One region of the Lentibacillus cibarius genome, then DNA from elsewhere that is predicted to be linked to it. Evidence: riboswitches for the same ligand, from Rfam matches in the RefSeq annotation. Region 1 holds a riboswitch; each other region holds the start of a gene.
The links. Region 1 has a riboswitch for cyclic di-GMP ahead of FFL34_RS06745 (aspartyl-phosphate phosphatase Spo0E family protein). Riboswitches for the same ligand answer to the same signal wherever they lie in the genome.
Positions count from the first base shown of each region.

Region 1 (11,476 bases):
AGATGACGGGGAACGGGCGAGGATTGATGCTAAAGCAAATAAAACCGCTATCGTTTATGATACAAAGTATGGGACCGTTAAAGAGCATTATGACGGGACAATAGAGTATATGGATGGAGGTCTGATAATGAGAGAAAAAGAGCGAATCAACCGTATTATGTTGTTGCTACAGAAGATTTGGAAGCAACAACCAGATGTGCGGTTTAATCAATTGATATCTAATCTGCAGCAAATGTATTCAGCGGAACATAACGGGTATGGACGGAAAAAGATAAAAGAAATAGATCTCTTTGACAAGGAAATAGAAACTGCTTACCTAGACTTCTTTTTCTTGGAGGATGATAAGTGGGAAGAATTTTTGCAAGCGATTGTTGATAAGCAACAGAATGACAATAGTGGTAGTAATGGATAGAAAAACGAATATGGAAGATAAGATTTTGTATATGTATTTGGATTTCGATGGTGTATTAACGACCAAGTTCTCCGTTTCATCAAAGCTACATCCCGGACTACAATTTGATGATGTTTGTGTAGACAATTTAAAAGCAATACTAATAGAGTTAAAGAATTTATTTGCGGAGATAACTATTGTGGTCATTAGTGACTGGCGTTATGATTTGTCACGCGACCAATTAAAGTACATTTTAATTGAAAAATATGGATTAGAACAATTTATTGACCGAATTGAATTCACTGATAAGGGAAATACCCGTGAAAACGAAATTAAGCAACATCTTGCTATGATTGGTGAAGCGGATGCATTCGTTATTCTGGACGATATGCGTTATCGTGATGGGTTACTGATTAAGCATCTTGTACGAACAAGAGCAGAAGACGGGATACGGGCATATGAGGATGTAAGAGCTTGTATCATGCAGATTTTACATAAGTAAACTTTCTCTTCCTGTGTTAGTGTGAATGCTTATGTGTTATCTGCCCATAAAGCATCTTGTAGCCCTTCAATAAACCCCGTACAAACTGAAAATTTATATCTTATTTTATAACCCTAAGCTTACCCCATCTTTCCTCGATTAATCCTTTGCATAGTAATCGAGTTATATTCCTTTCTATCATCGTATAATCCACCTTTATGGCAACTAAATCATCGATAGATAAATACATTGGAAATTTGTCCGTGAGTTCATGTAGAATACTTAGCTCAATTAGATTAAGTTCGTATCTTTGTGAAATATCATAAGCGCGTATCACTTTTTCGGTACCTTCTTTTTACTTCAATTTGTTGACACCATTTGCTATTTTAGCACTTGGCAGTGTATTTTTATGGATTCGTTTGAACATTTATTTACATTTTCCTGTACTAAGCTGACAGCGCATTAGTTGCCGAGGTTTCGCTTCATATAAGTTAGTTAGAGGATAGCGGTTTGATGATGATGGCGTGGTAAAAGCAATAACTATAAGGATATGTAATATATGTGTAATGGTTGCTGTTGTAGGGTATCTATAGAGGCTAACTATTTTTTAAACGAGGTATTTTTATGAACAAAACCATATTAAATAATAAATCAGAGTATAGACAAGCAAATATCATTCGATTAAAAATAAAGGAAAATACATACACAAACAATGATTTGGCCATACTGCTTGGGCTTATAAAAAGGAATGCAGAAAAATTGGATGTAAGTCAGCGAAAGCAGCTTTGTGAGTTGGGGCAATTTCTATTTGCAGTTGAACGACAGGAGCGGTTACCGGAAGATATTCTAGATCTGGTTGATATTGTGTTGGTAAAAGGGGAATAGAATTTATCCGGGGGTCATCCCTATACCGCTTCTTGGTAGATTTGAAAGTAAGAAAATGATATTGTATTCGTAATATTACATGGGTTATTAGTAGCATAATGACCAATTGGGGGTGAACTAATGGGGGTAAGGGGAGTAAGTACGGGTGACACTTGTAGGCTCTATAAGAGATGTAAAATTTGTGGTGAATATAAATATATGAAAAGTTTTCCGGCTACAGGCGGGAAACACAACAGGCCAAGCAAAAGAAAATCATATTGTCGGGACTGCAAAGATCGTAGGCATGAAAGAATACTTGGTCCAAGACAGGAATATAGTTTTGATTCATCATTGCTAGATGCGACTAAAGAAATTACCATCCGTGGACGCAATACAAGTAATTATAAGTATGAAAATATAATAAGCTATGACAAAGCGAAGAGGTTAGTGGAAGAGGGAGCGGCAGGCATTGTACATAGTACGCTAATTCATCATTTCTTCAATAGGAAAACTTTATGGAAATTTGTATTAGAACGGGATGGTTTTATATGCCATTATTGCGGTTTCTACGGTGACACAATTGATCATAAAGTTCCTAGAGCAAAAGGCGGAGCAAGCACACCAAGCAACTGTGTTTGTGCTTGTATCAAGTGTAATCGAAATAAGGATGACATTGAATATGAGGAATATATAGATATCGTGGAATTAACTGAACAGAATTAAAAAGATCGATGAATGTGAGGGATGTGCTTGGTAAAATTGTTTATGTTGTCACAGAAAACGCCATTCATTGGAGTATAAGGCTAGCTATACTAACTGAAGCTGTTCAGTTATGAAAAGCTACAGGTAAAAGCCGTCCTTCTCATCTGGTGGCTAAGGCTTGGTATGTTATTACAGAAGATTTGGGTGCAACAGACAGATGTGCGGTTTAATCAATTGATATCTAATCTGTAGTAATTCAGTGCAACATGACAGGTATGGACGTAGTAAAATAAAAGAAGAAGCGGATGCATTCGTAATTTTAGATGATATGACTTATAGCAATGAAACATTGGCTAAGCATCTTATACAAACAAGTACAGAAGATGGAATACGGCCATATGAGAACGTGAGGACTTATATAATGCAAATAATACATAGATGACCATAAAAGGACTTTTGGAGTTGTTCTGCATTGTTTTGTTGGCTAGAATTATATTAATGTTCCCTTTTTAATTAAACGGGTTATACCGTCAATAGAAATGCCAGTTTTTATGGATAAATCTATAGCATTTGAATTTGGATATTTAAATAAAACCTTTTTAACCGCCTTAATATTGTTTTGTTCTATTTCGTAGCATTCGTTACATAAATCATGCATAAGTTGATCAATTTTCCCACAGTGTACACATAAACCATTACGCTTCATTGTTTACCACTCCTATTCTGTGTTGGAATCCAGTTTATCTAAAACGTTAACTAAACTTTCAAAATTAGGCTTAACAATAAAATCTATTGCCCCTAGTTGCAGTGCCTCAATAACATTTGATTCTGTACCCATAGCTGAACACATAACCACTTTTGCTTTCAAATCAAACGCTATAATTTCCTTCAATGCAGTTAAGCCATTTACATTTGGCATCGTTATATCGAGGAAAACAATATCTGGACGTATTTGTTTATATGCCTCAATCGCTTTTTGTCCATCGGTTGCTTCAACAATGTCTAGATGTCCATGTTGTTGAATCTTACGTTTTAAAAATCTTCTCATAAACGTTGAATCATCCGCTATTAATATCGTTCTCATGTTGTGCTTTTTCTTTCTAATTTTGTCATTCGCTGATGTTTTATAATTAACTCATCTAATTCTTGACTGCATTCTAATGTCTTATCACTATTAAAACCAAATGTTTCAGCAACCTTTATCATCGTTTCTTTCTTATGATTAATCAATTCCAGTAGGTAGTCTGTTGTTATTTTATGATCTGTTATAAGCATCCCATTACCTCCTAAAATCTTCACTCTGAAGTAAGGATACTCAAAAAGGCGAACCAAACAAGATAGGTACACCTATTAAGAGAGCTTACTTCGGTAACTAGGCTACCTTAGCTAATGAGCTTTAGGTCCTTGGTTTTGCGTCCTTACCTTTCGATAAGTTTGCCATTATCGGATAAACTAAATAACTAGTTCAATTGAACCACGTTCATTTACCTGTATTATCGGTAAAATGAGTAACATTATGAAGGGTTTTCCCTGAATTATCCGTTTTGCCTTTTATAAGGTTATCTGCATATGCAGATTCTTTAAGGTGCGGATAACCCATTGAACTTGCACAGGAAGAATCGCGATGATACATTGGCTGATAAATAAGAGTAGACGGCGAAATACGTTCATATTAGGACGTGAGACCTATATATCGCAAACTCATACAATAATAATAAATAATAGTAGATGAACCCAATTTTCCAATCTATTTCTTTTTAGCCCCGTTATTTGCTGCATTCTGGGGACTAATTTGAACATAATACACGATGTATAAATTGGGCTATTTTTGAATTTTATATCATGTAAGAATGATTATGTGCAACAAGAAAAAAATAAAGGATTATCCCACTTTTTATCGAATTAGTTCTGATAATAGGAGGTGGTAGTAATAAAATTCTATAATAAGGAAGGCCTTATCGAAGGATATATTCAAACGCCTATAAAACCCGTACACACAATGGTATTTGTGGTTGAAGGCAAGCTAGCATTAGAACTAAATATTACTGATCAAGCAACTGCGAGTAGAGGTTGTGGAGTTTCGAGAGAGAACGTTCATAAATGGCTGTGGGAAAAAGGAAACGAACTCTTTTTAATTGAATCGTTTTCTTATCAAACTAGGATTACTATAACAGCTAATGATGTTATGAATGGAAATATAGTTACTCCTTTTGGAAATTTACAAATGGAAGAGATTTAGCACCTTTTTAATGGTGCTTATTCTATTGCAGCAAATAAGGCACATGATGTGACATAGAATGTATTTTTGCTAATTTATGTAGTTACCACATTAACAGGATAACAATCCCCTGAGTAGAAACTTCTTAATTATTCTACTTTATAAACAATCACCATCTATTCCCAAACCATCTATCCCATAGCTTGTGAAATACGGGGTTATATTTATTCATTACTCCGTAACCAAAGGCAGGAGCAACAATTGTAAATGGACGAATAGGTTGGTAGAAAATGAGATTTACTATAACAATATAAGTTACCGCTACATTAAGACTGATGACCATTGCATTGATAAAAAAGCAAGTCTAAAAAAGTCCATGAAAATTCTTCTTTGTTTTAATTTGAATCAGTTTACATATTGGCTGCTGTTGCTTCTCATTATTTTTACTCTTTCAAGGTAATTGTGATTGCACTCATTGTTTCTGCTATAATATACCTAATCCGTGGTGTTAGGATAATCCAGCAAAACCCACACAATAAAAGGTGTAATCCACTGTACCCACGTTGAGTGAATTTACATTTATCATTATCAATGTCAAATTAGTAACAACCAAGGAGGCACCATTATGCATAAATTCCACAATACCGATATTCCGAATAAGTTAAGGAATATGACTGTAGAAGAGACCTTAAAGGAACTCTGTAAGGCTCAAGAAGGAAATGCTGATCAGTACAAGAAAACAATGACCATGATGCTTGAACAGATGGAAAAACAAAACAAAAATATGGATAGGAAACAGGAAAGAATTGATCAGCTATCTAATGAGTTATCCCAATCGACATCTAAAACAAATTACGACAGATTATTAGAAGCATTCCAGCAATCCGACGAAAAAGTGTTAGACATCACGAATGAAATAATAAAAAGGATACAAGCATTTACAGATTTGAAAAGGAATATGAAAAAGGTTGATGATGAAGCAGATACTGAATCACTAGATTTCGTTATAGATGAACTTCGTAGTTTACTTGAATATACGCAATATAGATAATCCCTACCTCAATTTAAAGTGAATTTTGGAAGTGGAAATTGACTGAAGCGAATCAAATAACACTCTATTTCCTTGTGTCTTTATTTAAGAAATTGGTTTATCCATCCGCTTCCATAGAAGTTTCTTCCCCTCTTCCCGCGCTTCTTTGGCCTTTCTCAATAATCTGGGTCATTGACTTGTCGTTGATGTAACGTTTGAGGAATTTAATCATTTAAATTGTTTTCTAGCATTTACTTACGCCTATTTCTCCCGTTTAATGATATAACCGCCACCTGCACATAATTAGGAAGGTATTATCCAACTATATCGCACATTACACAACCAACAAGTGGGTTTGCGAGATTAACATGCCGAAACAACCAATTAATCAATTTCGGCTCAATGCTGAATTCCTCCACAAGAACTTTCCCTTCTATGAACAGAATGGCAAGTTCAGCGGTCAAGGTAATATTTGGATCGTATTGTTTAACTGTCATTTCCGTAACCCAACTCTGATATTGCTCCATGTTTTTTCCTGAGTCCTCAAAGTATATTGAAATCTTTTCGTTATCAGTAATTTCAACAAGTTTGTTATAAAAGTCTTCGATGTTGTCTTCAAATACTTCCATCTTCAATTCCCCGTGTATTTCTGCACCATTCATGCGCAGAGTATATAGCTGAATATCTATTCTTTCATCCAGATATACGTTCCAAATAGCTGGACTGATCGCTTGGTCCGATTTTGCTGTAAAGTGTTTTACAATTCCTAATGCATAGTATGTACCCATAATGCCCTCACCTTTCTGTTATCAGTGTTCTGAACCTTATTATATCTTTTATGTCTCATTTTCTCTCCCTACTGTGTTCTTCAAACTAGTAACCAAAAGAAAGTTGCCTAAATAGGGTCGAATTCATGTTATTAATGACAAACGAATGGCGGGAAGGCTACATTGTTTTTAACAATCGAAGGTTAAAAGCGTGCAATATAGAGGTTATACTATTTAAAAGATTAATTGACTTATCATTGTTTAGAAAAGAAGCAAGAGGCGGCCTTTTGGGTCATTGAATATCGTTAAAAAACATCGATAAGGATGTGCGGCGGAAATAATTGCTGTCATCTTTATCGATGTTTTTTTATAAATAAGTAGAAAGAGAGGCGTTTAAGTATGAAAGAATACTGTGTTATTCGTTCAACAAAAAATAGGGATTATCAAGAAACAGTAATTGAAGCGAACTCGATGGATGATGCGAGGGAAAAGGTAAGGAAGCATTATGTTAATAAGTTATTGGAAAAAGAAAGCTTTATCGTCTTCCCAGTGGCTAATCATCTTGGATTTAACGAACTAAACCGATTGATTTTTCCGGATGGTGATGTCGTGATTCTTATTGGACAGTTTTAGAAATTAAAAAAAATCTGCAATATAAGGGAATACTCTGTGGAAATTCTGACGGAGGATTCCCTTTGATATATAGGATGACAAACATGAATAAATACTACGTTATTCGACGCAAAGAAAAGAGTGATGTACTAGAAACGATTGTTGAAGCTTCTACTGTTAGTGAAGCGCAAAAATTTGTGAGTGAAAACATAAATGAAGACTTGATAGAAGGCGAGATGTTTTTGATTTTTAATGATATTGGTCCATTAGGTTTTGATCAAGGAAACCGCGTAATAATTCCAAGGGAAGCTTCCTTAGCGAGTATTACACGACTTCATTGAGTGTTTCAGTATAAGAATGATTAAAATAGGACAGAGAATGCACGCGCACTCTCTGTCCCTTTTTTAATACAAAATAATCATTGATAAAGAACCGGTGGTAAATAAAGGCTCCAGCAGTTAATTCCATTGAAAACATCTAGATTAATTAAGATATAACTTTTTTTAGAAGTGATCATTCGCTCCCATATTTCTGCTGAATGCTTTCTAATCAAATAGTTAAGGTATGGATCATCGGAAATATCCCAATAGAACAGTTTCGAATCATCAAATAATACCTTCTGCTGATTAAATTGATTTAAATTATTAAGGGCGTATGCCATTACATCATCCCTATAATCATTATATAAATCGAGAGCGATGTTCGCAAAATCATCTAATGAAAGATGTTTAATCTGGTCATAATAGTGTGGTTCAATTGTAGTTTTATTCATCCGTTTTAAGCTCCTTTTGAATGTCTTTAAAATGTTTAATACTGTGAGATTTATTCATACAATAGTCCGTGGATAAAATAAATACCGAAGAAGTGCATGTTCTCTTTATTTACTTGCTTGATAAAGCACGGCACTGATTTGTTGTATCGCTTATAAAACTGCATAATTTCATAAGAAAATTGTTCATAATCTAAATTAATCATCTCGAATATATTCATGACGACAATTAGCTTTTCATCTGAATCAATTAGTCGTCTCACCTTCTTCCCTTCCACATAAGCATCTTTAGAAAATTGGTCCATAAAAATTTCCCCCAATAATTTAAACATTTGAGATATTATACCTTTAGGTCCTCGATATTCGAATAGATTGAAGGAAAAGAATAGATGTATAGGTCGCTATGTCTTAGGGACATTGATTTAATTCGTAGAGGTTTAAGTGGCTTTGTTTCACATACTAAAAACCATTTGTCGTAAAAAATGAAGCACGGATGTCGTGTGTTCTTTTTGGTTAAAGACAATGAGAATACCTTGTGTATCAACGTTCTGGGTGGTTTTGTCGTAAGTCGCAACTAGATATGGGTACTAGTGTATATATTTTATTAGAATGGTTTTAAGAAAAAAGGAGCATAGTATAAAAACATTGCGACTTACGACAAATAAGTATTTATTATAATAGATTGTAATAGAAATGTTGTTATATCAAGGTTTGTTGCTGTCGTAAGTAATGTCGTATAACTGTCGTATTAAAAATAGATTGCGACAATGGATCCCGGTTTTGGCATGATGAGTTTTATATGTTGTCAATAAGTTTGGGACGTACCTAAGCATAATAAAAAGACAACCCCATTCTAGGATTGTCTAATATTTCTATTTACAGTAATCAAAATTCTGCATTTCTGTAGGAAGTGAAGGGTCTGTCAAATCAATCATCCAGCATGTTGGAGCAGATTTTAACTTTGGAGAAACCCGGAATGACTTACTGCCGATGAAAAAGGAATAAGTTTTTAAATCGTTTTTCAATTGACCACTACTCGTATAAAATGGGTCGGATACTTGGTTTTTCTTGTGCGCTTTCCAAATACTTGATGGTGCTAAGAATAGGATCTTTTTATATAACTTTCCTTCGAATTCATGGTTAATCCGTATTGTGAAGGCAGTATCGATTATTTCCTTTTCACCTACCATTGTCCCAATGTCTTCTAAGAATTGCATAGAAGGATGAGATTGTCTTAGATCTTGACCGTTTGATTTAATTTTTGATTCAACATAATCTACTAGTTCCTTTATTGTGCGTTCGGAGTTGAATTTACCTTCTCCTACTAACTTTTCAAGAACTTTTAAAAAGGTTTTTGCTCCTGCCAGAATAATGGCGTAACTAATCTCCATACGGTCATCCTTAATATCACGCTCTCCCAGATCCACCAAAAACTCTTGGTATGATGCCATGAAATCAGGTTTCCAATCTTCCGAAGTTCTCATAAAATACTGCCCAATGGCATTTAAAATATGTTGATTACTTTTAACTATGTGATACAACGATTTGTTCTTGCTCATTTTGCTAGAATCGATATAAATGAAACGGGATAAAATAGCAGAATCTGTAGGTGGGACTTCACCAAGTAACCCAAGAGTACCATGAACCTCATAGTGTTCTGTTGCATATTTGTCTATCGATCCTTTTTTAAAAGTTGCTCGATCAAAAGTTTTGTTAATATATGGTCGCATTTCTTTAATATATCCATTTGGCCCTTTTTTCTCTTTCACTTCATCATAAATAATTGGAAGGCAAGAAAAGTTATGAAGATCTTTTCTCCAAACATCTTTTGAAGGTTCAGTGTTTAATTCGGTATCAATCCCAGCCATTTCACTCAGAAAGCGTACATAACCAGTTTTTCCACTTTGATAAATTCCATATGGCGCAAGAAGCGGGAATTGACCTGCTAATTTTTTGGAAGATATATCATCCGCTACAAAAGAAGCGATGATCCAACCAATACCTAGATGTCCATCTTTTTTATAAAGCTTAATGAAAGACTCTACAACATTATTGATTTCGTTTGTGTCTTCTGGTAGATCAATATGTTCTCGAATTATTTTAACTTCATTTTTTACTTCTCTATCGAAAGTGAAAGACTTCCCGTTTATCGTTACTTTATCATCATTTACTGGATATACATTTCCATTATGATAAGCTCGGTCAGGAAATAACCACATTTTCTCTCTTTTATGCCATCCCGCATACGTTTTTTCCTCGATTTCATCAAGCTTGTAGGCACTTAATAAGTCGTTCAAGTCATTTAAATTATGCTGTTTTCCATTCCAATTATAATTACCGTAACTTTTGACAAAGGTTTTAAAACTTCTTTGGTTTGATAACTTTTCACCATCGAAAATTACCTCAACGGAAGTTTCCTGATTAATTAATCGAGCATACATTTTTTGGCTTCCATCCTCGGCTTTTATAGCGTATAATGGAAGTATAAGAAAGTTGGATAATCGTTCTTCTTTAAATTCCTTTCCAGCTTTATAATAAATATAGTAATACATCTTTTTGAAATTGATTTTCGTGGAAATATCATCAAATGGTAAGACATAATTTTTAAGGTCTGAAACGATCTTATTATCTTTTTCAGAAGCATCAGTGTCGGAGCTGGTGCTTTGTTTATTTTCATCTTCTTGTATAGCCTTCATAACATCTTCGTATAATGTGAAATCCCGTAGTTCCGTTTTTTTACGGTTTTTTCTTCTTTCTTCTATCGACACAATATTAGCGTTAGTATCTTCATCTAAAAAGGGATTGGGAATATCGTCTTGTTGGTTAGCCGTTTTATTGTTTATGCCTTCTTCTCTCCATTCCTTCTTCTCTTCTTCAGTTAATTCAAATGGCAAATCATTTAAATAGTTTTCGAGATTGCTCATTGCTATATCCTTCCTTCTATAGTTAGTATCCTTTGTTAGTTGTGACTGCTTTAGATACTGGTAAATGTTATGTTCTGAAAACCCCCTCTCCCGCAGCTTTCCCCCAGTGCTTGTTTAACGGATCAACGTCAACCTATCGCAAGGTTATTACTAATTTGCAAGATAATGTGCCTAAGTGAAAACAATTATAGCCTTGATTTCTCTCATTTCTAGTGCTTGGTTAACAAAAGTCTATAAAAGTTAACAGAATGCCTGTAATTGTACATTATAAATTGTTTTGAGGATTGCACAAATGAGAGTTTGAAAATAGTAGGGGATTTTTAATATAAAAGTGGTAATTTTAAATGCTAATTGTAGTTACCTTAAAGAGTAACGAATAAGGGTTACGGAGAATGTTCAGGATAGTGTCATATAATCGAGAATAACTAATACGAGTGGTTTGTTCATGGTATCTAATAGTGGGTACCTTAACCCGGTACCAATTAATAATTTAGTGGTCCAACCACTTTTTAATGTATAAATTCTTAATTTTGGAATGGGTTACAACATCAATTTTTGCCCAATGTCGAGGTTAGATACCTATAATGGTTACGATCAAGGGGAAGAAAAGGAAGGAATTGATAGAATAATAAGCGATTCAACAGCGAGGACCATTGATATGAAAAAGGTTTATTGTGGTATCCAGTAAAGGAGACGATTAATAGAAACTCGAAGTATT
Region 1 covers NZ_VCIA01000001.1:1,402,867-1,414,342, reverse strand. The annotation lists gene FFL34_RS06775 (hypothetical protein) at 1-412, shown strand, start outside; gene FFL34_RS06770 (HAD domain-containing protein) at 405-893, shown strand; gene FFL34_RS06765 (hypothetical protein) at 1,497-1,757, shown strand; gene FFL34_RS06760 (HNH endonuclease) at 1,878-2,459, shown strand; gene FFL34_RS06755 (hypothetical protein) at 2,929-3,144, opposite strand; gene FFL34_RS06750 (response regulator) at 3,157-3,522, opposite strand; gene FFL34_RS06745 (aspartyl-phosphate phosphatase Spo0E family protein) at 3,519-3,713, opposite strand; cyclic di-GMP riboswitch class I at 3,803-3,887, opposite strand; gene FFL34_RS06740 (hypothetical protein) at 4,360-4,677, shown strand; gene FFL34_RS06735 (hypothetical protein) at 5,282-5,707, shown strand; gene FFL34_RS06730 (hypothetical protein) at 6,001-6,474, opposite strand; gene FFL34_RS06725 (hypothetical protein) at 6,853-7,086, shown strand; gene FFL34_RS06720 (hypothetical protein) at 7,170-7,406, shown strand; gene FFL34_RS06715 (hypothetical protein) at 7,484-7,837, opposite strand; gene FFL34_RS06710 (hypothetical protein) at 7,888-8,139, opposite strand; gene FFL34_RS06705 (hypothetical protein) at 8,707-10,758, opposite strand.

Region 2 (9,685 bases), 560 kb from region 1:
AACACATAATAGAAAAAATTGGCTTTTCAGCAATACCACAAAAGGTGCGAAGTCTAGCGCAATTATTTATAGTGTAGTAGAGACAGCCAAAGAGAATGGATTGAATCCATTCAACTACCTGAGCTATCTGTTTGAGGAACTTCCCAATATGGATACGACGGATAAGGAGCAATTGGCTCAATACCTGCCATGGTCAGCAACACTCCCTCAGGAATGTCATGTTCCAAATAAATCTAAATAAAGCATACATGAAATCCCCATCTTTTTATAGGTGGGGATTATTTTACGCTTACTGATGATTAATCATTTCCATTAATTGTTCTAAGTCCTTGTATTTTATTTGTATCATAAATGCTCCTTATGTACTAATAATCATTTAAACCCAGCCAATTATAAAGGATACATCTACCTATAATCTAGTAGTGGATGTGAATTTTTAATGAAGAATATACCCGGAATGCGTTATCTATTTATGAGGGGGATGTCAGTCCTTCCCGAAATAATAGCTGTCAAAGACAGTCATAGATAAAGAAGATAAGAAATGCTAAGATTAGAAGTGAGATTTGGCTCGCGTTGTGACTGTCACTCCCGAAATTCACAAATTTTGTTGAAGGGAAAATCGGCATGAACTATTCGATGACTCGAAAGACACTAAGACTAGACGTAAGATGATTATACCTGGATGATCATTAAATAGAGAAAGATGGTGTTCTGATGGATATTGCATTAATGTCAATGGTGTTGAATCAAAGCCAAGTTCAACAACAAGCTTCTATTTCAGTTATGAAGATGGCAATGGGGAATGCCGAGCGACAGGGGGAAGCTGTTCAAAAGTTATTGAGTACAAATAATGTAGCTGCCATTGAGCATGCAGCTCAACCACATTTAGGAGGAAACATTGACATGAAAGGTTAAATGGGGCTTGATGCTTGTCGCCATGGAATTCTCCTGATGTGAGGTAGAGACAAACGAAGATTCAAAGTTTCCGCCAGATTTCGAGTCAGTTCGGTTTTTTCCATTTATCGTATAATGGGCTTTTGCTTGGATCGGCAGAGTAATCTTGGGGAAAGGTATTATTTCAGGTTTGAAACAAAGAGGGCCCCTTGATATAGGGTGTCATGATCATAACTCTAAATATACGAAGAAGGGCCCAAAGTGAACTTAATAAAAATCAGAAAATATGGCAACTTACATTTCTACATTAATTGTAGGAATTGATATAGCTAAAGACGAATACGTTGTGCGGCCCAGAATGATCGAGGTCGAGTCCTAACGTTCACCCATTGAAAAAGGGGTACCCTTGTTATAAGAGTACCCCTTTGGTCAATAAAGTAACACATAAGCTTTCATTTTTATTAATTAGCCTTATCAGGCGGGAATCCGATTAATTAAGATTCCAACTTTGCCGCGGTTTGTGTTCCACTGGATTTTTCTAACTTAAGCAACGTCAGCCCTACCTGCTCTGACGTCCTTGCGACCCCGAAGTCGCGCCAGTGTGATTAAGCATCTTCAAAAACAATCGAGTAGAATGCCAGAATTTAGTTCTTATCATTACTTCACTCACAATAGATAATCATCGCATAAATACATCCGACTGTCAAATGTCAGAGCATCCTCGAACTTCCAACAATACATGTGACTGCTTTGAATAAAGTAGACTTATATAGCTTGGCCTAAATAGTAGCCCCATAGAGACGTATGACTTCATGTTGCTTCTACCTTTTTTAGTTCTAGTTCCACGAAATTGCGCAAACACCTTGACTCTTCTACACCCTATGATATAATTACCATAATTTTTAACAGTATAAAGAGTCAGAAAAACATGAACAGGGGGAAGAAAAAGATGAAAAAAGGCTTATTATTCATTATTGCACTCATTAGTTTCATGGTCATTACCGCATGTGGTGACGGTAATGAAAGTAGTGGTACTGATGATTCGGGCGATGCGGAGGCTTCCGATGAAGAAAAGACGTATGCCGTTGGAGCGACGCAAATTGTTGAACATCCGTCTCTTGATGCAGCTTATGAAGGTTTTCAGAATGCGCTTGCGGACGCGGACTTGAGTGTGGAATATGATTTACAAAGTGCGCAGGGGGATCAGAACAATGTTACCCCCATTGCGGAAAATTTTGTGGCTGATCAAGTGGATTTGATTTTTGCCAATTCGACGCCTAGTGCACTTGGCGCGGTACAGGCGACAGAAGATATTCCTATTCTATTCACCTCGGTAACAGACGCAGTGGAAGCTGGCCTGGTTGAATCCATGGAACAGCCGGGAGGAAACGCGACTGGTGTTGTCGATCTTCACCCGGATGCGGTTAAAAATACGGTACAATTTATTGCGGATAATTTTGACGATGCGCAAGTTGGCTTAATCTACAATGCAGGGGAGCAAAATTCTGTCACACAAATTGAAGCTGTGAAAAAGGCGGCTGATGGCACCAATTTGTCGTTTGCTGAGCGGACCGTTGCCAATTCTGCTGAAGTACAGCAGGCAACGCAAACACTTGTCAGCAAAGTGGACGTCTTTTATATCATTACTGATAATACGGTTGTTTCCGCTTTGGATAGTGTGGTGGGTGTTGCCAATGAGCAAGACATTCCAATGATCGTAGGTGAACCGGATTCACTGAAGAAAGGTGGATTTGCCACTTACGGAATTGATTATGAAAAAATTGGTTACCGAACAGGAGAAATGGCGGTAGAAATTCTGAAGGGGAATAAAAAGCCAAATGATATAGCTGTTGAATATCCACAGGAAATGCAGTTATTCATTAACAAACAAGCGGCAGAGGAACAAGGTGTGGAATGGAACGATGAATGGGACGAAAATGCAAAAATCTTAAAAGATGAATAGTTCATATCATTTTTTACAATCGCAGCAGGCAGGATTGCCCCTCCCTGCTGCATTGTACTTATCAACTTGAACGAACACGTCATTTAAATAGACATATCCTGTTAAAAAACTTGGTATTCGCCAGGTCTCTGAGCGAGCCGAAGTTTTTATGATAAGGTCATTCATATTTTATACTTTCTGACGTTACAAAATAGGCACGGGGGTGGACATCATGTTTATCGCATTATTTGGAGCAGTGGAATCAGGAATTATTTATGCCATTATGGCCTTAGGAGTATATTTAACCTTCCGTGTGTTGGATTTTCCGGATTTGACCGTTGATGGAAGTTTTGTGACAGGTGCGGCTGTTGCTTCTATCTCTATTATGAATGGGGTGCCACCCATTTTAGCGACACTGTTCGCAGCAATTGCCGGATTTTTAGCCGGATGTATTACCGGATCCCTTCATGCGAAAGGGAATATTAATGCATTGTTATCCGGCATTTTGATGATGATTGCACTATATTCGATCAATTTACGAATCATGGGGCAGCCGACCCTATCATTACTGCAGGAATCAACGGTTTTTAAACAATTGGAGAGCATTTGGAGTGCAACCGGGATTGATGGACTGCTGAATGGGATGCTAGCATCTTTTGGCATGGAACAATTACCGTCAACGTGGGGTATTTTGTTTGTTATGATTGTTGCCACGATGTTGATTAAGTTGTTAACCGATTATTATTTAAAAACAGAGATAGGGCTGGCGTTACGCGCAACTGGGGATAATCAGCGGATGATCCGCAGTTTGTCAGCCAATACGGATTTATTGATTATTACGGGGGTTGGCATATCCAATGCTCTGGTTGCTTTGTCAGGAGCGCTCATTGCTCAGCATGGTGGGTTCGCTGATGTTGGTATGGGGATTGGAATGATTATTATTGGGTTAGCCTCTGTCATCATTGGTGAAGCATTATTTGGTACAAAAACGATTGTATGGACAACACTTGCAGTTATTGGCGGTGCTGTTATTTACCGAATGGTTGTCACCATGGCCTTACGAGTGGAGTTTTTGGAAACCGGAGATATGAAGCTGATTACAGCACTGCTCGTTATCGCCGCCTTAGTTGCACCAAAAGTAATGCGAGCACGGAAGGAAAAACTACGGCGTAAACGAAAACGCGCAGAGCTTAGCGGAACAAAGGCAAAAGGAGTTGTGTAAATGCTTCAACTAAATGATATTTCCGTTACATTTAATGAAGGTACCCCGGATGAAAAAGAGGCTTTGCAGCAAATTAATCTAGTACTAGAAAAAGGCGATTTTGTCACCGTTATTGGCAGTAACGGTGCGGGTAAATCGACGCTAATGAACACTGTTGCCGGTCATATCATCCCCGATGTCGGCGATGTTTTGATTAATCATCGGCAGGTGGCTCATTTACCAGAATACAAGCGGTCAAAATTGATTGGACGCGTTTTCCAGGATCCGATGGCCGGGACTGCACCATCCATGACAATTGAGGAAAATCTGGCCATGGCTTATGCGCGCAATAAAACGCGCAAACTTAAACCCGGTGTTACAAAAAAACGGAGGACCATGTTCCGGGATTATTTACAAACGCTACACCTTGGACTGGAAGATCGACTTAATGCCAAAGTGGGATTGCTTTCCGGTGGGGAGCGTCAGGCATTGTCCCTGCTGATGGCGACATTTACCGAACCGGATATTTTAATGTTGGATGAGCATACAGCAGCGTTGGATCCTTCCCGCGCACAGTTAATTACAGACATCACGGAAGATATTGTTGAAAAGTTTCAATTAACGACTTTAATGGTTACCCACAATATGCAGCAGGCGCTCGATTTGGGGAATCGGCTGATCATGATGGATAAAGGGCAAATTATTTTAGATTTACCTGAAAAGGAAAAAGAAAAACTGACCATTGAACAATTGCTGGAAGAATTTCAACGCATCCGCGGCGAGCAATTTGAGAATGACCGTGCGATATTGGGATGATTTCGAGGTTAATAGATTGAATCGCAGGAGGCTGATAACTGTTTCGGTCTCCTGTTTTTTTATTTGCTGCTGTTAATTAGTTTTACTATACCAATGAGCTGTTCCCCAATATTTATGTAGTTGAATGTTATCGTATAAAATATCGAAAAATATAGACTTTAGAAATCTTGTTGATTTAAGAAGAAGAAGTTTATTACACTATAATAGTCCATGGGTAATGGTGTTTTTTTCCTACAAAAATAATAAAGAAAAAGGCAAACTATCTGAAAGGATAGGACGCAAAGCTAATGGGTCTACTATACACATGCGCCGTGTATAATGATCGCCAGGCTGCCACTATTTTTAATATGATGCATATTATTTTGATTTTGGCTATTCAATAACTATTGAATAGCCTTTTTAATTGAATAAAACTATTTTTGATTTTCTTTCCTGTTTATGCAGCGGTTTTAAGAGGGTCATGACATGAAAAAACTTTTGAAAGAGGCTGTTTTTCGTATGAGCGAGCAACTGGATTGGAGGGTCTTTAGAGAAAACAAATAAATGTGACATTAACTTTACTTATGGACAATGAAATATCAAATTATTAGAAAAGAAGGGGATGCGAAATGAAAGGGTTACTAAAATTTAAACGGATTACAACTAAGGTACTATTCGGGTTTAGTATTATCCTTGTATTGGTTGTTTTATTAAGTGTATATAACATATACGCTTTACAAAAAACAAACAGTAGTATGCAAAATATGATAAACAAAGAAATTAGCTTATTAATTACTGATGAGAACCTTGCCAATAACATGACGAAAAGAACAAGTCTGTTGCGTGGGTTATTATTGTATAAAGATAATGCCTATAAAAAAGAATTTAATGCTGGTATAGACGAAAATATAAAATTAGAGAATAAAGCGCTTGAAATTAGTAATTCTAATCAGTTGCAAAAGTTGATAGATAAGAAAACCGAGTGGGGTAAGCTAACTGATAAGGTGATTGCAAAGTATGAAAATGGGAATATTGAAAGTGCAATGGAAGTGATGCAAAACGATGTACAACCAATGGGAAATGAATTAATAGATGAATTTAAATCCCTTGCTAATCAAAGGGAAGCCGAGATAAAAAAGATAGGGGAAGAAATGACGGCCAATGCGAAAACTACTGTACTTACTGTGGTGATTACATCCGCTTTAATAGTTGTTCTAGGTATTATCACGGCTATTATTACCGCCCGAATTATCTCCAATCCAATAAAAGCTGTTATGAATCGAATGAAGCTTATTTCGAATGGCGATTTAACACACGATTTACTTGAAACCAAATCAGAGGATGAGGTGGGACAATTAGTCACAGCGACAAACGAAATGAATACAAATATGCGTGATCTTTTAAATCAAATCAATCAAGTTTCTGAAATGGTAAGCAGCCAAAGTGAAGAGTTAACGCAATCTGCCAATGAAGTGAAATTAGGGTCTGAACAAATTGCGACTACGATGCAGGAACTAGCATCCGGTTCAGAAACACAAGCGAATAGCTCAAGTGAATTATCTTCAGCCATGTCAACGTTCACGACACGAGTGCAAGAAGCCAACGAAAATGGTGAACAGATACACCAAGCTTCTACTACTGTACTTCGTATGACAGATGAAGGTAGCCAATTGATGAACGATTCTAAGAACCAGATGGAAAAAATAGATAGTATCGTACAAGATGCTTTTCAAAAGGTTCAAGGATTGGATGCACATTCACAAGACATTTCCAAGCTCGTTTCTGTTATTAAAGACATTGCTGACCAGACCAACCTATTAGCTTTAAATGCAGCAATCGAAGCTGCTAGAGCCGGTGAACATGGCAAAGGATTTGCTGTAGTTGCTGATGAGGTAAGAAAACTGGCAGAACAAGTTTCTGAGTCCGTGACGGATATTACTGGTATTGTAAGTAATATCCAAATTGAAACAGGCTCAGTAGCCAATTCTTTACAAGAAGGCTATAAGGAAGCAGATAAAGGAACAAAACAAATTAACTCGACTGGTGAGAAGTTTGATGGCATTAGTGAAGCTATAACGGATGTCGTCAATAGTATTGAAACGGTATCCGAAAATTTATCTGAAATCTCCGCGACCAGTCAACAAATGAATAGTTCCATTCAGGAGATTGCATCCGTTTCCCAGGAGTCCGCTGCAGGAGTTGAACAAACATCCGCATCTTCTCAACAAACAACTAGCTCGATGGAGGGGGTTGCTTCCAGCGCAGATGACCTTGCTAAATTAGCGGAGGGTCTTAAAGGATTAGTTCGAAGTTTTAAGCTTTAAATTTAATTAGGGGGAGTTCATTAAATTATGGACTTCCCATATCAGTATATGAGTCCAGCAACTGGATTCACTTTATATTGTCTATTTAATTTCATCCATTCCTTCCTAATTTGAGGAAAGAGGTAAGTAATAGATATTTCTAGTTATTTCGGATTAATAAAATGTAATTAGTTCCTATCTAAACATTTTCCTTTACCCTACCGATATAATAGAAAAGAAGGTTTAATAAACACTATTTTCATAGAGAACCAAAACCTCAGGGGTGAATGATATGCGAATTGGCGGACTGGCTTCAGGTATGGATATTGATAAGATGGTTTCGGACCTGATGAAGGCAGAGCGAATGCCGCTACAAAAAATGGAGCAGGACAAGACGTGGATGACGTGGCAGCGGGATGCGTACCGCGATGTGAATAAGCAGTTTATGGAGTTCCGGTCCCAGCTGACCGATATGAAGATGTCGACAACGTTTCGGGCCAGGACATCATCATCTACCAATGAAGACTTTGTTACAGCAAGTGCTTCTAGTGCTGCTAGTCAGTCATCCTATAATATTTCAGAGGTAGAGCAGCTGGCAAGTGCCGCAACGAAGGTAAATGGTAGTAAGATTTTCAGTGATCCGTCTTCTGTCGATACGAGTAAAAGTCTTAAGGAATTATTTGATGATCCTAGTGACTCTAGCATTTGGAACCAGGGGAGTATCAAATCTGAGTCTATTTCCATGGAATCAGATAATAATAATCAGATTTATCTTAACCTTCAAGAAGGTATTTCCGAGGAAAGTGTTTCTATAAAAAATACAAAAAACGCAAACGATGAAACAGACATAGTAGAGGATATGTCGATTCGGGTAGGCAATGACTATTATACGGCGATTTACAAGGATCCGAGTAAAACGGTAGATGATTATGATTTGGCTAATAATCAGGTTTTAGTGGACACTGATACAGGTGTTTTAACATTTAATAAAAGCCTTGATAAGGGAACACAAGTTGATGTTAAGTATGTTACGGATCGACAGATAGATACAATGACGACATCTGAAAAAGGGACAACGATTAAGCTCTCGAACCAGCAGATTGCGAAAAATGATTCAAATAAATTCACTCTAAAAATAGACGGGGATACGTATAAATTATCAGGGGCAAAAGAAGTATCTGATACAGGTGAGCCTACAGAAATAATTAAAAAAAGTAATGATGAGGTAGCTGGAACCATCAATTTTGACGAAGGAACCATTACCATGGATGATTCTATTGAAGCCGGATCAAAAGTTAAAGTCGAGTATCAATATGATTATGCAAACTTCAACATAGGTGCCCATACCGAAGAAGGATTCAAAGACGAGACTTTCAATATCAAAGCGAGTCAATCCTTTGATTCCATGGTCAGTGAAGTCAACAGAGCAGACAATGGTGTTAATATGTTCTACGATGAGATGTCCGGTAAGATGTCGCTTACAAGAACGGAAACAGGGAGTTTTAATGATTCAAATGGAGACGAAATTGAAGCTAAGGGTGATTTTGCGGTAAATCAACTGTTTTTTAATGACGCCGTACAAGAAACTGGTGGTCAAAATGCAAAATTCACGTTGAACGGACTGAAGACAGAAAGAACGTCCAATTCATTTGAAGTTTCCGGGGTGACGTTTAATCTCAAACAAGAATTTTCCAATGGAAATGTCAAGGTGAATATCTCCAATGACACGGAAGCGGTCTTTGAAAATATCAAAGGGTTTGTCGAAAAGTATAATGAGCTGATTGGCAATGTCCAAGATAGGCTTCAGGAAGAGCGGTACCGTGACTACAAGCCTTTAACCGATAAGCAGCGGGAATCCATGAGCGAACGAGAGCAGGAATTATGGGAAGAAAAATCCAAAAGTGGAATGCTGCGACGAGATCCTATGCTATCTGGTGCCCTGAATGACATGCGGCTTGATTTTTACACACAGGTGGAGAACAGTGGCATACCGTCAGCCTATAACCAGCTGTCCAGTATCGGCATCACGACAACATCCAATTATCGTGAAGGCGGCAAGCTGAAAATTGACGAAGCAAAATTGAAATCGGCTATACAGGATAATCCTGAAGCGGTTGAAGAATTGTTCACGAGTGAAGGGGCTTCCTATAATGAGAAGGGAATTCTGCAGCGGATGACGGATTCCGTTAATCAGGTGATGGACCAGATTACGGAAAAAGCCGGTAACTCGTTTACCACGAAAAAACAGTACACCATGGGTGAGCGACTGGATGATATGAACGAACGCATCACTTCATTCGAAGACCGTCTGGTTCGTGTAGAGGATAGATACTGGCGTCAATTCACCCAAATGGAAAAGGCGATCCAGCGTATGAATTCACAGTCCAATTATTTAATGCAGCAATTTGGCGGCTAAGCTATTCTAAGCGACATAGCAGTATGATGAAAGAACCTAATTCTATTCATGCATCAAAAGTGAGGGTGATTTATGGAAAAGTATATCGTTGTTATGAGAGAAACTTCCGGACTAATGGAAACGGTCCAGGAAGC
Region 2 covers NZ_VCIA01000001.1:843,840-853,524, reverse strand. The annotation lists partial or broken gene FFL34_RS04255 (transposase domain-containing protein) at 11-241, shown strand; gene FFL34_RS04250 (YjfB family protein) at 715-915, shown strand; gene FFL34_RS04245 (ABC transporter substrate-binding protein) at 1,844-2,857, shown strand; gene FFL34_RS04240 (ABC transporter permease) at 3,069-4,058, shown strand; gene FFL34_RS04235 (ABC transporter ATP-binding protein) at 4,059-4,853, shown strand; cyclic di-GMP riboswitch class I at 5,097-5,191, shown strand; gene FFL34_RS04230 (methyl-accepting chemotaxis protein) at 5,462-7,156, shown strand; gene fliD (flagellar filament capping protein FliD) at 7,428-9,551, shown strand; gene FFL34_RS04220 (hypothetical protein) at 9,624-9,685, shown strand, end outside.
Region 2: another riboswitch for cyclic di-GMP. It lies ahead of FFL34_RS04230 (methyl-accepting chemotaxis protein); the one in region 1 lies ahead of FFL34_RS06745 (aspartyl-phosphate phosphatase Spo0E family protein).

Region 3 (11,476 bases), 570 kb from region 1:
GCTTTCGGACCTCATCGGCCACTACAGCAAATCCTTGACCATGTTCACCCGCCCGTGCTGCTTCAATAGCGGCATTCAGCGCCAACAAATTCGTCTGATCGGCTATATCCTTTATAACAGAAACCAGTTTGGAAATCTCTTGTGATTGAGTATCAAGTCCCTGCACCTTTTGTACAGCATCACTTACAATTCGATCAATTCTTTCCATCTGAATACTGGAATTTTCCATTAACTGACTACCTTCCTCCGTCATACTTAACACATCATTTGACGACTGTTTTATCTGTTCGCCGTTTTCATTTGCTTCTTGGACCTTCGTCGTAAATGACGTCATCACAGAGGAAAGGTCACTGGAATTGTTTGCCTGCGTTTCGGACCCACTTGCCAATTCTTGCATGGTGGAAGCGATCTGTTCCGCACCAGACTTCACTTCACTAGCCGATTGCGTCAACTCCTCGCTTTGACTGCTGACTGTTTCTGATACCCGCCCAATCTGCTGAAGTAAGTCCCTCATTTGTTCGTTCATGTCATTTGATGCTGTTATCAATTGTCCAATTTCGTCATCCGTTTTCCTTTCAATTGGTTCCTGTGTCAGGTCACCACTGGCTATTGCTTTCATTCGTTCCACTACGGTTTGAATCGGATTCGATATTCGACGTGTTATCACAAGCGAAACAGCAATCGCCACTGCAAAGACGATGGCAAGAGTGATACCAATAGGCAAGAGAATAGCTTGTGCTTTATTCTCAAATTCGTTTTTGTTAATGATTCCACCAATAGTCCAACCAGTCGTCGGATTCTTGAAATATCCAATTAATTTATCTGTTCCATTAGATTGAAAATCGACTGTACCACGTTTTCCCGAATCGGAAATCGTCTGATAGTAAGACGTGTTTGATATGTCTTCACCAATCCGCTCTTTATCCGGGTGAGCCAAAAGACTTCCTGAATTATCAATTAGTACAGCATTACCTGTATCACCAACTTCAACCTTATCAATCATACTAAACAGAAAGTCAACGGACACATCAGCACTTATAGCCCCCTTTAACTCGCCATCGTTATAGTAAGCTTGAGCCGCGCTGACGACTGTTTCACCTGAAGCTTTATCAATATATGGTTCCGTCCAAATAGTGTTCCCTTCAGCTTCCACAGCCTGCTTATACCATGGCCGTTCCCTTGGGTCGTAATCCTCTCCTAGGTCAGAATTTGGATAAATAATTGTTTCACCTGATTTCTCCATTCCGGTCAGAACATTTTTAATAGACTCATTTGCATCACCGGTGTCCTTAAAATAGTCAAATAACACTTGCCTCTCTTCTGACTGATAATCCGTAAGTATTTCTTTGGAGGTAAGTCTACTAAGTGTGTTGTCTATATTACTAAAAAATAGTTCAAACGTATCATTCATGCCTGTCATCTGACTCTCAACGTTTCCGGACAGTTCCTCGGTAGTTAAGTTAACACTTGAATTATAGCTTATAAGTCCAACGACACCACCAGTTATTAAGATTAAAATTAAAAACGGCACTAGAATCCTTAACTGAATGCTTCGGTTGAAAAAACGTCCTTTTTTCACTTTTTTTTCACTTGTCATTTTTCTCCTCCTCCGAATATGAATTTTGTCTTTTTCTTAAGTGCTACAAGACTTTTTCCAAGGCTTCTTTAATCCGGTCTGCACTAAATGGCTTGACAATAAAATCGTTGGCTCCTGCACGGATGGCTTCTAAAACCATTTCCTGCTGTCCCATAGCAGAGCACATAATGATTTTGACGTCTGAGTTCAGTTTTTTGATTTCTTTCACCGCTTCTACACCATTCATCTCTGGCATCGTTATATCCATTGTTATTAGTTCAGGCTCTAATTCCTTATATTTTTCAACAGCATCCTGTCCATTCTCAGCTTCCCCGATAACCTCATGCCCAAGTTGAGTCAAATTGTTTTTTAGCTGCATGCGCATAAATGCCGCATCATCTGTCACAAGTATTTTCGTCATAGTACAATTCCTCCTATTCCACTTCTTCTTCAGCTGCTTCTTTCAATTCATTGACTTCTTCCAAATTTAAAATCTGATCCATTTCCAGTAAGATTAATAGACTATCATCGAATTTGGCGACGCCTTTTATAAACGATTCATTGATTCCATTAATCACTTCCGGTGCCGGTTCAATCGTACTTGTATCAATATCCACGACATCGGAAGCTTCATCGACGAGTAATCCAGCCTGTACATCTCCCATTTGCACAATTAGCATCCGCGTTCCCTTTTCACGTGATGTTTCACCAAGTCGCAGTCGCTGCTTTAAGTCAATAACGGGGGTAATTTCCCCACGCAAATTGACAACTCCTTTTATGAACTCTGATGTCCGCGGAATACTAGTTATGTTTTCCAATTCCTCAATAGATAGCACTTCCATCACGTTAGCTCCATATTTTTGTTGATCCATCTGGAAAACAATTACTTTCATGGAATCTTCCATACAAATCCTCCTCATTTAATCAGTTCATTTGGGTCAATAATGAGCGACACTTGTCCATTACCTAATATCGTTGCACCTGAAATCGCGTACACATTTTTTAAATAGTTACCCAATGACTTAAGAACAACTTCCTTTTTGCCAATAAACGAATCGACCATTAAACCGGTCATTTTATCGGCTTTTTTTATAATAACAACAGGTTGATAATTATTTTTATTCTCCACATCACTTTCTTGAACGTTGAATACATCCTGGAGTGAAACTAACGGAACAACTTTGCCGCGGAAATCCATTACCTTTTGCCGTTGGACGTGCATTATTTCTTTTTCTTCCAATAAAACCGTCTCAATAACGGAGGAAAGTGGAATGCCGTAGATTTCGTCCTGCACATGAACCAGCAACGTATTTAAAATGGACAAGGTCAACGGCAACTGGATTGAAAATTTACTTCCTTTACCTGGTTCGGATTCCACATTAATATCCCCACCAAGCGCTTCGATTTTCATACGTACGGCGTCTAAACCAACACCGCGCCCCGAAATATCCGATACACTCTTCGCAGTACTAAACCCGGAAGCAAAGATGAATTGATAAACGTCTTCGTCCTTTAAACTTTGGGAATGATCAGCGGACAATAATCCATTTTCAATTGCTTTATTAGCAACTTTTTCACGATTTATGCCTTCCCCGTCATCTTCTATTTCAATGAACACATGATTACCGCTATGATAAGACCTGAGCGTTAGGTTGCCTACTTCCGGCTTGCCATTTGCTAAGCGCTCTTCCGGTGACTCAATCCCATGATCAACAGAATTTCGGATTAAATGAACAAGCGGATCACCAATTTCATCAATTACCGTTCTGTCAAGCTCCGTTTCTGCACCGACAATATTAAGATCAATTTTTTTATGTAAGTCCTTTGCTAGCCCTCGCACCATTCGTGGGAACCGATTAAAGACTTGTTCCACAGGCACCATACGCATCGTTAAAATAACACGCTGCATATCCTGCGACACTCTAGCAATATGTTCGATGGTATCGGTTAGTTCCTGGTTTTTCAGCTGACTTGAGATATCCTCCAGTCGACCGCGATCAAGCACCAATTCCTCAAACAAGTTCATCAAATGATCGATTCGGTCACTGCTGACTCGGATTGTCTTGGATGAAGCATGCTTGGATTTCTTTCCGGAAGCTTTTTCTTGTTCAGAGACACTCTTATCAGATTCGGGCTGCGGACTTTTATGTTGCGATTTTTCTTCAGCTTGTTCCTCTTCAGGCGCTTCATTCCCGGCGTCAAACGCTACAATCGTCACATCATCAATCTCTGAAACAGTATGAATACGACTCTTGATTGATTCTGCTGATTCATTTGATAATAGAACAATTGAAAAGGACTGTTCAAAGGCTTCTGCTTCTAGTTCCTCAACCGTTGGAACCGATTTAATTACTTCGCCGAGCTTTTCCAACACTTCGAATACCATATAAACGCGTGCAGCCTTCAACATACAACCATCCACAAGCTTCACGGTTATCTGAAAGGTACTATATCCCTGTTCCGCAGCTTGGTGAGCAACCGTCAACTGGTAGTCATCCAGTGCTAACTCGTTCATAATCGTTGTTTCCTGTTTATTTCGTCCCCCTGATGATGTACCTGTCCCATTCTCAATCTGTTCAAGCTGTTGAACAAGACCACTGACATCTTTGCTTCCATCCTCCCCACTATTGATGGCACTGACCATTTCTTCTAAGTCTTCCAGCGCTTCCACTAATATATCAATGACTTGTTCCGAGACTGCCAGCTCGCTTTTCCGGATTTTATCAAGCACATTTTCCATTTTATGTGTCAGGGACGCAATGTCATCGAATTCCATCGTCGCTGCCATCCCCTTCAATGTATGAGCCGAGCGAAAGATCTCATCAACCAGGTCAAGATTGTCTGGCTGCTTTTCTAATTCAAGCAGATTATCGTTAATCGACTGGAGATGTTCATTACTTTCATCAAGAAAAATCTCCATGTATTCATTTGTCTCCATGTAAGGATTCCTCCCTCCTGCTAATTAATCAAGTAATAAATAGACTGTCATATCACCTATATCGGTGAATGTGACCGTAACATCAATCCCTTGCTTAAAACCCAAAATTTTCGTATTCCCTTGCATCATGGTAGGGGATGTGATGTTTAGCGAAATCCCTTCTGTAATGATATTAGTTGAAAGGCCGCCTGCGATCATATTTCCAAGTTCACCGCTAAAGGATATAAGCATTTCTCCTTCAAGTGACATGCCGTACATGGTTTCTCCAATCGCGCTAAACACCTCCGGATCGCCCGAAAGGACAAGTTTCCCCTGTATATCTCCGGTGATGCCAATCAATACCCCGTACTCAAGATGGAACTCTTTTGCCAATAATGTGGGTTTCTGTCGTGAATATTGCACAGGAACTACTGTATCAAGAGAAGTAAACGTGGCATTAAGTAGGTCAGTCACAGCTTTATTACGTTCGTTTGTTGTCAATTGCATTATCTTTATCCCCTCTCATTCTTAGTTGAATCGCCTTCTTCTAAGTCAATGTCATAGTTTGGTAGTATGAGCAATTCCACCCGTCTGTTTTTGGCCATATTTTTTCCATTAGTATTGGGTGCAATTGGATGATGCTCACCATATCCTTTCGAGCTGAACCGTTCAGGATCCAATTGTTCATTTTTTAATAATAACCGCATGAAGTTAATGGCTCGCATTGCGCTCAGCTCCCAATTCGATGAAAATTCACTGGTATGGATAGGACGGTTATCCGTATGTCCACTGACAATAATCTCGTGTGGCGGGTCGGTATATAAAAAATTAGACACTTCTCTAGCAACAGCTTTTCCTTTCGCTTTCACTTTCGCACTACCGGTATCAAATGATACATCATTAAGGATCGTTATTAGCAGTCCTTCACCGGATAGAGTCGTTCCTATTACATCTGTTAACCCATTTTTACTAATGTAATCATTAATTTGCTTCTGCAAGTTCTGTAATTGTGTTAGCTCTGCCGCTCCTTTGTCTTTCTCGTTATCTTTCCTATTACTATCTCCCGTTTCCGCGGCCGGTCCCGTTGGTTCTTTGTCAATGGTACTGCTGTTGTTCTCCAACACCCCATTTCCTCCGCTAAGTTCACTATTAAATACTTGAACAAGCCTTTCGTATTTCTGGGCGTCGATTTCACTCATAGCAAACAACACAATAAATAACGCAACTAAAAGGGTCAACAAGTCAGAATATGGGAGCAGCCATGACTCACTCACATGTGGCCGATTACGCTGTTTCTTGTTCTTCATCGTCTCCCTCCTGCATAATATCTGTCATTTCTTTTGACGATAGATATGAACTCAGCTTATCTTTAATCATGCGCGGCGAGTCCCCATTTGTGATGGATAGTAATCCCTCAATCATAATCTGTTTAATTCGAACTTCATTCTCCGATTTCTCTTTCAACTTATTGGCAAACGGATGCCATAAGACATAACCTGAAAAGATCCCTAATAATGTGGCAATGAATGCTGCTGAAATTGCTTTCCCAAGTGCCTCGATATCGTTTAAGTCACTCAAAGCAGCAATGAGTCCGATTACAGCACCAAGTACTCCTAATGTGGGGGCATAGGTGCCTGCCTGCGTAAAAATAGCAATCCCTTTTTGGTGTCTTTCTTCCATAGCATCGATTTTTTCGATTAATACTTCTCGAATGAAGTCAGGTGACTGACCGTCAACAGCCAATTGCAGACCGGAAGAAAGAAAAGTATCATTCACGTTGTCAATCTCTTTTTCCAGCCATAGAAGTCCCTCGTTCCTTGTTATTTTCGCCCAGTGTTCAAATTGCTTAATAATCTCCTGCACATTATTTGTTTTTTCTTCAGTGAAAATGATTTTCAACAGGGTAGGAACTTTTGTTAATGTGTTCATTGGAAAAGCTATAAAAACAGAAGCTGCAGTACCTAGGAAAATAATCAACAGTGCTGCTGGATTTATTACAGCAGCAGGATTGACTCCTTTCAAAAACATTCCCACGCCAATTGCAATAAGTCCAAATACGATTCCAGTGATTGATGCTTTATCTACTTTCAAAACGTAATTACACCTGTCCTAACTTCCATAACTTTGGAATATAATAGTTTATTGGTTTAGGCCTGCCAAAGAAATATCCCTGCCCAAAAGAAACACCCAGCTCCTTCGCTTTCTGTAAATCCCCTTCGTTTTCAAAACCCTCTAAAATAACCTTTGTATCTCCGCCAAAAAGGTGAAGCATCAACCTAATTACTTGCTGTTTTTTAGGTGAATTTGCTAATCCATTTGTGAAATAACGACCAATCTTTGCAATATCCGGATTGATTTCCAAAATCGCCTTTAGCGTTGATTCGCCTTTACCTACATCATCCATTGCTATTAAAAAGCCTTCTTTTTTAATTTCTTTTATTACCTGGCCAAAAAGAGACAAATCAATATCCGAATGGGCTTCGTTTATTTCGAAAACAATATTGTGAGCCTTTGTATCAATAATTGATTTCACTTTTTCCAGGAAGCTATAAAATGATGAATCCATTACTGTTATAGGAAAAACGTTAACACATATGTATAAATCACTTAATCCTTCCATTTCATTCTTTAAGCTGCTAATAGCTTTCATAATTGATTCCATGTCTGTAGCAACTAACTGGTTTTGTTCTTTCGCATATTCAAACAATAATTGTGGATCGTCGAACTCATCCGAACGAAGAAGCATTTCGAAACCGCAAATATCATTCGAAAATAAATTGATTATCGGTTGAACAACGTGATAGTAATCCAATTCAGTTACTGTCCTCATCTTTCATACCTCTTTTAATCTGTTTCTATAATATCTATCTGAATCTTTCCTTCTAAGGACCACCCCATACCATTCATTTATACCCAGGACATAGCACCTATTTCCCAAAAAACTTCATACCATTAAACACAAAAATTGGCTATTCTATAGTAGTTGAATAGCCAATTAGTTTAAATAAAACTATCTAATTAAAAAATTGGTAGCCAGGCGATCATGATGTATACTATTACATTTTAGACTCTTAGCTTTGCGTCCTACTCTTTCGATGTAGTTTGCCTTTTTCAATTGATTAAATTGTAATGGTATAAAGTTCCTATGGGCATATTATAAACGCTCTTGTCGACAAAAAGCAACATGATTTTACAAAAGTTTACATTTCATCCCGCAAATGCTTCATTTATATTGTCTGCTTTTGGTATGGGAATTCCAAAGTTCTCAATAATCTACCTTTACAAACTATCCATGAATAAAAACGAAAGCGACTCTCAGTACTTATCCGGTTGCCCGCCGACAAATCACTCAATAAGCTATTTGATTTTGAATTGATTTGGCGGCGGAGCCTTTAGCCTTCATTTATCCTGCATCAACTACAACCGATTGAAGTTTTACTTTATAAGCGGAATTGCCGTACTAGTCCATTCAATTCTTCTGCGAGTTTGGCCAAATCGTCCGCACTGGATGCCACTTCTTCCATGGAACTGCTTGTCTGCTGAGAGGAAGCAGAAGTCTGTTCGACTCCAGCGGCAGACTCTTCAGAGACGGCAGCAATCTCCTGGACAGAACTATTCATTTGTTGACTGTTGGCAGCAATTTCCGATAGGTTGTCCGATACCGTCTGAATGCTATTGACGACATCTGTAACCGCTCTTCGTATGTTTTCAAATTTTTCACCGGTTGTGCGAATTTGCTCGGTTCCTTTTTCAACTTCTTTATAGCCTTCCTGTAGCGAATCGGTCACAGTGCTGGACTCCCCTTGGATGTTTGTAACAATCGTAGTAATATCTTTAACTGATTCTGCGACTTGTTCTGCCAATTTACGAACCTCATCGGCCACCACAGCAAATCCTTGACCATGCTCACCTGCCCGTGCAGCTTCAATAGCGGCATTCAATGCCAGTAAATTCGTCTGGTCAGCTATGTCTTTTATAACGGACACAAGTTTGGAAATCTCTTGTGATTGAGCGTCTAGCCCCTCTACCTTCTGTACGGCATCCTGTACAATTTGATCAATTTTCTCCATCTGGCTGCTGGAACTTTCCATCAACTGACTGCCTTCCTCTGTCATACGGAAGACTTCATTTGATGATTGATGTATCTGTTCCCCGCTTTCATTTGCTTCCTGTACCTTGACCGTGAATGTCGACATAAAGGATGACAGTTCACTCGCACTGTTTGCTTGTGTCTCTGACCCTGATGCCAGTTCCTGCATGGTAGAAGCAACTTGTTCGGCACCTGATTTCACTTCATTAGCCGACTGTGTCAGCTCCTCGCTCTGACTGCTAACTGTGTCGGATACTTCACCTATTTGGTTAAGTAAATCACGCATATGTTGATTCATCTCGTTAGTCGTGATTACCAATTGCCCAATTTCGTCATTTGTCTTCACTTCAAGCGGTTCTTGTGTTAAGTCACCGCTGGCTATTGCTTTCATCCGTTCCACCACGGTGTTGATTGGCTTAGATATACGACGAGTTATCATAATCGACACCACAATTGTTAGTATAAATACTACCACAATCGTAATACCAATCGTTAAGAGGACAATCTGTGCCTTTTTTGCAAATTCAGATTTATCAATAATACCACCGATTGTCCATCCAGTCGTTTCATTTTTGGCAAATCCCATCAATTTATCTTCTCCACCAGACTGAAAATCAACAGTACCACGTTTATCAGCGTCTACTATGGTCTGATAGAAAGATGCATCAGATATATCCTCACCAATCTGCTTTTTATCTGGATGGGCAAGGTAGCTCCCTGATTGATCAATCAGTACTGCATGACCAGTGTCACCTATTTCTGCCTTGTTAATGATGCCTAGCAACGAATTTACGGATATGTCTGAACTGACGACACCTAGTAGCTCGTCATCGTTATAGTAAGCCTGAGCAGCACTTATGACTGTTTCACCTGAAGCCTTGTCTATGTATGGTTCTGTCCAGACGGTGGTTCCTTCAGCCTCTACAGCCTGTTTGTACCATGATCGTTCCCTTGGGTCGAAATCCTCACCAAGATCAGCATCCGGATAAATGATTGTTTCTCCTGTTTCTTTTATTCCTGCATATACATTTTTCACCGATTCATTTGCCTCACCGGTTTCTTTAAAATAGTCAAACAGCGCTTCTTTCTCGTTTGGTTGATATTCCGATAGTAACTCATTTGAGGCAAAACGGGTCAGCATATAATCAATATTGTTAAAGAATAATTCAAATGTATCATCCATGCCTGCCATCTGACTTTTTATATTCTCTGTCATCTCACCTTTTGTTACTTCAACATTTGTTTTGTAGCTTACTAAAGCAACAACCCCGCCTGCACATGCCATTAAGATTAAAAACGGTATAAGGATCCTATACTGCACACGCCGGTTGAAAATCCACCCTTTTTTTTCCTTATTTCCTTTGCCCATTCTTATCCTCTCCTATGTATAAGCTTCAAAGCATATTGCATCTGTAACCCATTTCTGGTCTTGATTCATCACCTATTCTTCAGCTGCCTGTTTCAACTCATTGACTTCTTCTAAATTTAAAATTTGATCCATTTTCAATAAGATTAATAGACTGTTTTCCAGTTTGGCGACGCCTTGTATAAATGACTCGTTAACACCATTAATTACTTCCGGTGCCGGCTCAATCGTACTTGCATCAATATCCATAACATCAGAAACATCGTCAACAAGTAACCCAGCCTTCACATCTCCCATTTCCACAATTAACATCCGTGTTCCCTTTTTGCGCTCCGTTTCTCCAAGCCGCAGCCGCTGCTTCAAATCAATAACAGGGGTGATCTCCCCACGTAAATTGACAACCCCTTTTATAAAGTCCGATGTCCGGGGTACGCTTGTGATACTTTCTAACTCTTCAATAGAGAGAACTTCCATAACACTAGCACCATATTTTTGCCCATTCATATGAAAGACAATCACTTTAATCGAATCACGCATTTATATCCTCCTTTTCACTTAATTCGTGCATTTGGCTCGCTCTGTTAGTGATGACAACCGATTAGCACGGTTTATCACTTTTCTCATGAATTTCCTAGATGTTGAATAGATCTTTTAAGCACCAAATAATCCTTGAACAAGTTCATCAAATTCCACTAGTCATCTCGGCCTATATTTTATATCGGCTAATATAACCATTTCATAAACCTTCATAGTAATATTAAAACAATTAATTCACACGCTTATTTAGCCTTACAAAGTAAAAAAGCTATTCAAGAAAACAAGAATAGCTTAAAAATTAGCATACACGGGTAAATAACTTTTGATAAACCTCGCATGATACCCGGTGTTTGTCAGATTCGATTCATCCAGCACCCCGATGATAATTATTTAGCAACCAATCATTCAGCAAAATATGGCCATACAGCCATTTCCATTGGTTGACCAAGAATCTCCTTTGAATGGCATGCCTGATAAACATGTTTTGTTGAGATTCGTTGTTAGTTTCAAGCATTGGAACAAGTTGCTGGCTAATGAAGTGTGGTGGCGATTGTTGCCTATGTAAATTAATTCCTATCCAGCGTTTCATGTTCGCTTCAGCAAATAAAGAAAATTCTCCTTCCCCTGCATCAAACGTCCTACATGCCTCCCATAGCCCAAAAATCGATTCCTGGATAACGTCCTCCTTCCAGTCATATAGTCCCATTTCCTGTGTAAAAAAATTTACCTTTTCCATGAACTGATCCGCAACAACGAAAGATGATTGCTCCAATTCCTTGCTCATCATAGCTACACACCCTTATAACAGAATTTAATTTATATTCAAACTCTACTATCCATTATACACATTGGTCAATTCGCGTAACTATATGACTTATTTTGTCGAATGCGTCATTCTCATTTACTTTCCATAAAGATTTGTGTCGAATAATGGGTTTTCGCGTCGTATTTAGGTAAAAAAAGGAAGTAATTGTTACGGTTGATATAAGT
Region 3 covers NZ_VCIA01000001.1:830,307-841,782, forward strand. The annotation lists gene FFL34_RS04155 (methyl-accepting chemotaxis protein) at 1-1,597, opposite strand, end outside; gene FFL34_RS04160 (response regulator) at 1,641-1,997, opposite strand; gene FFL34_RS04165 (chemotaxis protein CheW) at 2,011-2,481, opposite strand; gene FFL34_RS04170 (chemotaxis protein CheA) at 2,493-4,514, opposite strand; gene FFL34_RS04175 (chemotaxis protein CheX) at 4,539-5,000, opposite strand; gene motB (flagellar motor protein MotB) at 5,006-5,800, opposite strand; gene motA (flagellar motor stator protein MotA) at 5,778-6,521, opposite strand; gene FFL34_RS04190 (EAL domain-containing protein) at 6,592-7,305, opposite strand; cyclic di-GMP riboswitch class I at 7,519-7,610, opposite strand; gene FFL34_RS18535 (methyl-accepting chemotaxis protein) at 7,934-9,952, opposite strand; gene FFL34_RS04200 (chemotaxis protein CheW) at 10,025-10,486, opposite strand; gene FFL34_RS04205 (sigma factor) at 10,851-11,273, opposite strand.
Region 3: another riboswitch for cyclic di-GMP. It lies ahead of FFL34_RS04190 (EAL domain-containing protein); the one in region 1 lies ahead of FFL34_RS06745 (aspartyl-phosphate phosphatase Spo0E family protein).